Regions from separate parts of the Mycobacterium sp. 23 genome, predicted to be linked through region 1. Evidence: riboswitches for the same ligand, from Rfam matches in the RefSeq annotation. Region 1 holds a riboswitch; the other holds the start of a gene.
What was found. Region 1 has a riboswitch for magnesium ahead of ACNQS7_RS05470 (Rv1535 family protein). Riboswitches for the same ligand answer to the same signal wherever they lie in the genome.
Positions count from the first base shown of each region.

Region 1 (3,730 bases):
CCTGGTCGAGCGGGCGCACAGCCACGACGTACTGGTGGCTGCGCTGGCCGGTACCACCGAGCACGCACGACGGCACGCGGCGGCGGGGGTGGACCTGATCGTCGCGCAGGGCACCGAGGCGGGCGGGCACACCGGCGAGGTGTCGACCATGGTGCTGGTTCCCGAAGTGGTGGATGCCGTGGCGCCGACGCCCGTGCTGGCGGCGGGCGGCATCGCCCGCGGCCGGCAGATCGCGGCCGCGCTGGCGCTGGGCGCCGAAGGAGTGTGGTGCGGATCGGTGTGGCTGACCACCGAGGAAGCCGAGACCGCACCGGTGGTGAAGGACAAATTCCTGGCCGCGAAATCGTCGGACACGGTGCGATCCCGGTCAATGACCGGAAAGCCGGCCCGGATGCTACGCACGGCCTGGACAGAGGAGTGGGAACGGCCCGACACTCCGGACCCGTTGGGGATGCCGCTGCAGACGGCCCTGATCACCGACTCCCAGGTGCGGATCAACCAAGCCGCCGCCCACCCCGGGGCGAAAGCCCGGGATCTTGCGACCTACTTCGTCGGCCAGGTGGTCGGCTCGCTGGACCGGGTCCGGCCGACGCGTGCGGTGGTGCTCGACATGGTCGAGGAATACATCGACACCATCACCCGACTGACCGATGTGACATAACGAACTCATAGCGGAACGTAACCTGGAGATCAGCTCGGGGCAGGTGCTGTTTTACCAGCTCAGGGCCGTTATTGCTGGGGGAAGGCTGTGGGCGCCCGTAGTGAAAGCATAAAGATCGCGAAACCCTGGGGTGCCACGTTGACCGAGGCCCGCGAGTGGTGCATTATCGGTCAGGCAAGCACCTCGTTAGGTGAGGCGGCTACACGAACACAGGCCACTGACCCCGAACGTCGAAAGACGCCCCGGGTCAGGACAGCTCCTCCCGGCTTAAGGGTTGAGCCCAGGTGGCTTCCGGTTTACCGGACACGTCGGGTAGTGCCAAAGCTCTGACGAGAGGGGTGCGGATTTCCGGCGGATCGCCGGCTATCTGTTCTCCTTCGTGCGCGCAGTGAATCGCGCGGATACCCGCGTGGGTCGTGAACCGAGAGGAGGTGAGGGACGCATGAGTTCCAGTGGCAGTCCGGGTCGATATCCGGGCGATGTTTCGTCCCTGACCGGTCTCCGGTGCGACGTTCTCGGCTGAGCCGTCAATCACGCTCCGATCGGAACCGTTGCGGGACGGGACTTCCCAAGAATCTTTGAAGGTCCACCTGTCAACGTTTGATCCTGTTAGGAGGCGATCATGACCGCTGCCCTGTATGACGAAGTCGTTACCGTAACCGCCGCACCCAAGCTGCACGTGGTACGTGATGTCCCGGCCGCTCCGGCGCCGAAGAAGGCCCGCCGCGCCGATGAGGTGCTCGCCGCCGGAGGCGACCCACTGGTGGCCGGCGCCGCCCGCCTGCTGAACATCCCGCTGCGGCACATGTACGCCGCGCTGTGGCGCATCGGTGTGCTCGAGGTGCAGGCGTAACGCATGGACATCGCGCTACCCGGGACTCCGAGGGGTTAGCCGACCGCAGGTGCGTCCTGCGGCGGGCCAACCCCTCGGAGTCCACGGGGTTTCATGGTCGCGACCCGCGGCACCCGGCTTCGCCGGGTTTGCGATCGCAACTAGAATCAACACCGCAGCATCAATCTAGAATCACCACACCAGCGTCGATCCGGCCATCACCGGGGAGCTTTCGGAAGAACGGCCATCCGGCCCAGTAGAACCGAACGGGCAGGCCCGTCACAGCCTTTCGAGTGGTCACGCGGGAGCGTGGCAAGCGGGGTGGTACCGCGGCGCTCGCGCACCAGCGCAACCGTCGTCCCCGTGCCTGAACTCATCGAGGCACCGGAGACAACCACGTGAGCGACGAAGCTGAACTCGAAGCCGACCGCACCGGCTATCCGAAGCTGGCCAGCGGGGCACCCGACTTCCCGGCGCTCGAGCTCGAAGTGCTCGACTACTGGTTCCGCGACGACACCTTCCGGGCCAGCATCGCCCGCCGGGACGGCGCCCGCGAGTACGTGTTCTACGACGGGCCCCCCTTCGCGAACGGCCTGCCGCACTACGGGCACCTGTTGACCGGCTATGTCAAGGACATCGTGCCGCGCTACCGCACCATGCGCGGCGACAAGGTGGAGCGCCGATTCGGTTGGGACACACACGGTTTGCCCGCCGAGCTGGAAGTCGAGCGGCAGCTGGGCATCACCGACAAGTCACAGATCGACTCGATGGGGATCGCCGCCTTCAACGACGCCTGCCGTGCCTCGGTGCTGCGCTACACCGACGAATGGCAGCAGTACGTCACCCGCCAGGCGCGCTGGGTGGACTTCGACAATGACTACAAGACACTCGATCCCAGCTATATGGAGTCGGTGATCTGGGCGTTCAAACAGCTGTGGGACAAAGGCCTGGCCTACGAGGGCTACCGAGTGTTGCCGTACTGCTGGCGCGACGAGACCCCGTTGTCCAATCACGAACTGCGGATGGACGACGACGTGTACCAGAGCCGCCAGGACCCGGCCCTCACCGTCGGCTTCCCGGTGGTGGGCGGCGAGTCAGAAAATGGACTGGCTGGTGCCTTCCTTCTCATCTGGACGACGACGCCGTGGACCCTGCCGTCGAACCTCGCGGTCGCGGTCAATCCCGACGTCACCTACGTCCAGGTACGGGCGGGCGAACGGCGATTCGTGCTGGCCGAGGCCCGGCTGGCCGCATATGCCCGCGAACTCGGGGAAGAGCCCGAAGTGCTCGGCACCTACCGGGGCGCGGATCTGCTCGGCGCCCGCTACCTGCCACCGTTTGCGTACTTCATGGACTCGCCCAAGGCTTTTCAGGTGCTCTCCGCCGATTTCGTCACCACCGAGGACGGCACCGGCCTGGTGCACATGGCGCCGGCCTACGGCGAGGACGACATGGCGACCACCGACCCCGTCGGCATCGTGCCGGTCACCCCGGTGGACGCCAAGGGCCGCTTCGACGCGACGGTCCCGGACTATCAGGGCCAGCACGTCTTTGAGGCCAACCCGCAGATCATCCGCGACCTGAAGAACGGAACCGGTCCCGCCGCGGCCAACGGAGCGGTGTTGCTGCGACACGAGACCTACGAGCACCCGTACCCGCACTGCTGGCGCTGCCGCAACCCGTTGATCTACCGCGCGGTGTCGTCGTGGTTCGTGCGGGTGACCCAGTTCCGCGACCGGATGGTGGAACTCAACCAGCAGATCACCTGGTATCCCGAGCACGTCAAGGACGGACAGTTCGGCAAGTGGCTGCAGGGTGCCCGCGACTGGTCCATCTCACGAAACCGGTACTGGGGCACCCCGATCCCGGTGTGGAAGTCCGACGACCCGGCCTACCCCCGCATCGACGTGTACGGCAGCCTCGACGAGCTGGAACGCGACTTCGGGGTGCGGCCGGAGAATCTGCACCGGCCCTACATCGACGAACTCACCCGCCCCAACCCCGACGACCCTACCGGCAACAGCACGATGCGCCGGATCTCCGACGTGCTCGACGTGTGGTTCGATTCCGGCTCGATGCCGTATGCGCAGGTGCACTACCCGTTCGAGAACAAGGAGTGGTTCGACGGGGTGCAGAGCGACGACCCTGACAAGCAGGTCGACGGCCACTACCCGGGTGACTTCATCGTGGAGTACATCGGTCAGACCCGCGGCTGGTTCTACACGTTGCATGTGCTG
Region 1 is NZ_JBLVUX010000005.1:931,412-935,141, reverse strand. It holds gene ACNQS7_RS05475 (NAD(P)H-dependent flavin oxidoreductase) at 1-661, shown strand, start outside; M-box (ykoK) riboswitch at 837-1,006, shown strand; gene ACNQS7_RS05470 (Rv1535 family protein) at 1,284-1,514, shown strand; gene ileS (isoleucine--tRNA ligase) at 1,892-3,730, shown strand, end outside.

Region 2 (3,730 bases), 490 kb from region 1:
AGGTGCTGGCATTGGATTTTGGAGCACTCCCACCTGAAATCAACTCGCTGCGAATGTACACCGGGCCCGGTGCAGCGCCGCTGCTCGCCGCGGTGACGGCGTGGAACGGGATTGCCGATGAATTACGTTTGACCGCAACGGTATACGAGTCGGTGATATCGACGTTGGTCAGCGAAGGCTGGCTGGGGCCGGCGTCGGCCGCAATGACGGCTGCCGTCGCTCCGTATGTGACGTGGATGAGCGCGACCGGGCTACAGGCGGAGCAGACCGCCAGTCAGGCGGCCGCCGCCGCGGCCGCATATGAAGCGGCATTCGCGATGACCGTGCCTCCGGCGGCCGTCGCTGCCAACCGGGCACGACTGCTGATGCTGGTGGCCACCAACTTCCTGGGCATCAATACCCCCGCGATCGCGGCCACCGAAGCCGAATACGCCGAAATGTGGGCGCAGGACGCGACGGCGATGTACCTCTACGCCGCCAGCGCCGCTGAGGCCACGACACTGACACCGTTTGCCGAACCCGAACAGACCACCAATCCGTCCGGCCCGGCGGGGCAGGCCGCAGCGGTTGCTCAAGCCACCGGTTCCGGGGTCACGCAGACTGAACTACCGCAACTGATATCCGCCGTGCCGGCAAGCCTGCAGCAGCTCACGTCGCCGGCGGCCGCCTCACCGTTTGACTCCCTCCCACAGACGGGCGTGCTCGTCGACATCTTGAACTTCCTGGACGGCAACGACGGCAACCCCTACGGAATCTTCCTGAACTCGAATCTGGTGAACGCGTTGGTGTCGGGCCAGTACGTGTCGCCGGCGGTGATCACGCCCGCCACGACCGACGCGCTCGCCGACGTTGAGGCGGTGGCCGACGGAGCAGCCGACAGCGCCCCCGCTGCCGCCGATGCCTCGTCCGCGACCGCGGGCCTGACCGCCTCGCGGTCGGGCGGTGTGGGCGCCGGAGTCAATCAGGCTTCCTTCGTCGGCCGGCTGTCCGTGCCGCCGAGTTGGACCACGGCCGTCGAGGTCGCGAACCGCGCGGTCGCCACCTCCGGCGGGGCCGTCACCGCGGCGCCAGAAGCCGCGGTAAACATGTCGGGAATGCCCGGGATGCCCGCTCCCGCGGCCTACTCCCGCAACTGGGGCAACGGGCCTCGATACGGGTTCAAGCTGACGATAATGCCCCGTCCGGTGGCGGCGGGCTGACGCCGGACCGCGTCGACGTAATAATTGCCACCGTGTCCAATAAGAAATTTCGTCGACCCGAATTCTTGCGAATTGGCGGAAAATGCGGGCGTTGAGTTGACTCTTATCGTGTCGAGTGCCACGATGACTTTGCATGCACCTCGCTAGGTGAGGCGTCTGCACGGACACAGGCCACTGACCTCGAACGTCGAAAGACGCCCAGGGTCAGGACAGCTCTTCCCGGCTTAAGGGTTGAGCCCAAGTGGCTTCCGGCACCGGCCGGATACGCCGTGTGGTGCCAAAGCTCTGTCGAGAGAGGTGCTGGCCCAGCGGTTTTCCCGCTGGTCTCATCTCTGTGGCGTGCACCCGGCACCCCTGCGTGCCCCGGCCCCGAGGAGGTGAGAGCGGAGTGAGTCCCGACGACAGTCCCTATCCGAGATCGACGATCATTTCGTTTCGATCCGACCCGGGCACCATGTTCGCACTTTAAGTCGGCATTTTCCGACAGTTTCTCGCGCGCGCTGATTTCCCAGTAGCGCGCCATTTAACCTGCGCGGAATAGCGCTGCGCGAATTGCGATCAATGTCGCCCGGAATTCTGTCCTGCCGGAAAACAGTCAGCCAAGGAGGCGACCGATGCCTGCCGTACTGGATTTTGCAGCGTTGCCGCCCGAGATCAATTCCGCGCGAATCTACACCGGGCCGGGCTCCGGTCCGATGCTTGCCGCGGCCGCCGCGTGGAACGGGTTGGCCGCCGAGTTGCGCACCACCGCGTTGTCCTACGACGCCGTGCTGTCGACGTTGACCGGTGATGAGTGGCTCGGTCCCGCTTCGGCATCCATGGCAGCGGCGGCCATGCCGCAGGTCGCCTGGATGAGTGCGACCGCGGCGCAGGCCGAGCAGACCGCCGCGCAAGCCGAAGCCGCCGCGGCCGCCTACGAGGCGGCCTTCGCGGCCACGGTGCCACCTCCGCTGATTGCGGCCAACCGCACGCAGTTGGCCGCGCTGGTCGCAACCAACATCCTCGGCCAGAACGCCCCGGCGATTGCCGCCACGGAGGCGCAGTACTTCCAGATGTGGGCACAGGATGCGGCCGCGATGTACAACTACGCCGGATCATCAGCTGCCGCCACACAATTGAGCCCGTTCACCGAACCGCAGGAAGGCGCCAATCCCGGTGGACCGAGCGCACAGGCGGCCGCGGTAACCCAGGCGGCAGCATCTTCTGGTCAGCAGAGCGTGCTGTCTCAACTGATTTCGGCGGTCCCGAGTGTCCTGCAGGGACTCTCGGGAGGCAACGGGCCCGCAGGACAGAGCTTTTGGGCCGACTGGGGACCCAACGCCAATGTGTGGAACACCATCGCCTCCTCCGGACTGTTGGTGCCCGGCAGCACGTTTGGCCCCTTCCTCGACATGCTTACCGGCGGTGCCGCAACCGGTGCGACGGAAAGCGCCGCGACGGCGGCTGGTAGTGCGGTCTCTAGTTCGGTGGAGTCCACGAGCGGCATTGCCGGCATCGTGTCCGCCGGTGCGGGCAATGCGGCTGCCGTTGGCAAACTTTCGGTGCCACCGGCCTGGACGGCGGCCACTCCGCTGACCGGCCCGCTGCACTCCGCGCTGGGCGGCACCCCCATGGTAGCGCCACCGCCGGCGGGAGCGCCCGGAATGCCCGGCGTTCCAATGGGTAACGTCGCCGGGCAACCTTACGGCCGGGCCGTCCCGCAGTACGGCTTCCGCCCCACCGTGGTCGCGCGACCACCCGCCGCCGGGTGACGAAGGACGTATTGATCTGCGAGAAATGCCCTTTCAGGAAACCGTCAGGAAAGGCGCAGTCACGATACAGGTGTTCTCGGCTACCGTTCCCTAACGTCTTACGTAGGTTGATTCCTAATGCTAGGAGAACATCTCATGACGGCCGGGCGGGCACCAGGCAACATCGTCCCTCACGCGAAGGTCCGGGGTGACCGGGTGCGCTCGGCCAATTCGGGTCGGCCCGGGCCGCAACCGGCCCACGACCCTGTCCGCAGACGAAAACGGTTCGGATGACCACCTCGACTTGAGCGCGAAGACATTCGCGCTGTTCTCACAACACTCGGTCGCGATTCTGACGATCAACTCGCTGCATTTTTCGGGCAGTTCCTGAATCATTCAGTCAGATTATCCGTGGCACATTTAAGGCCGCAATTGCATTTTGCTGTTTGATTTTTTCAGTTTGTTGAGCTGCGGAAACTACGCCAGCGCATATAGCTGTAATTCAATATCACACACCAGCTCCGAGCAGTGAGAGTTCTTGTTTACCTTGCGATTACATTACGGGAACGCGCCGACAATAAGTTCCATTGACGATGGTGTTCGAATCAGACGGGGGGCCGGTATCAGCCAAGCGTTCCGCGCTTACCAAGCCTTTTAAATCAGGGAGTGAATGGCCGCCGCCGTGGCTCTGCCCGGGCAGTCATCGAGGGGATGAAGAGGTAACACCTATGGATTACGGGGCACTGCCACCCGAAATCAACTCCGGCCGCATGTACACCGGACCCGGCCCGGGACCCATGC
Region 2 is NZ_JBLVUX010000005.1:439,624-443,353, reverse strand. It holds gene ACNQS7_RS03520 (PPE family protein) at 12-1,199, shown strand; M-box (ykoK) riboswitch at 1,332-1,503, shown strand; gene ACNQS7_RS03515 (PPE family protein) at 1,814-2,950, shown strand; gene ACNQS7_RS03510 (PPE family protein) at 3,658-3,730, shown strand, end outside.
Region 2: another riboswitch for magnesium. It lies ahead of ACNQS7_RS03515 (PPE family protein); the one in region 1 lies ahead of ACNQS7_RS05470 (Rv1535 family protein).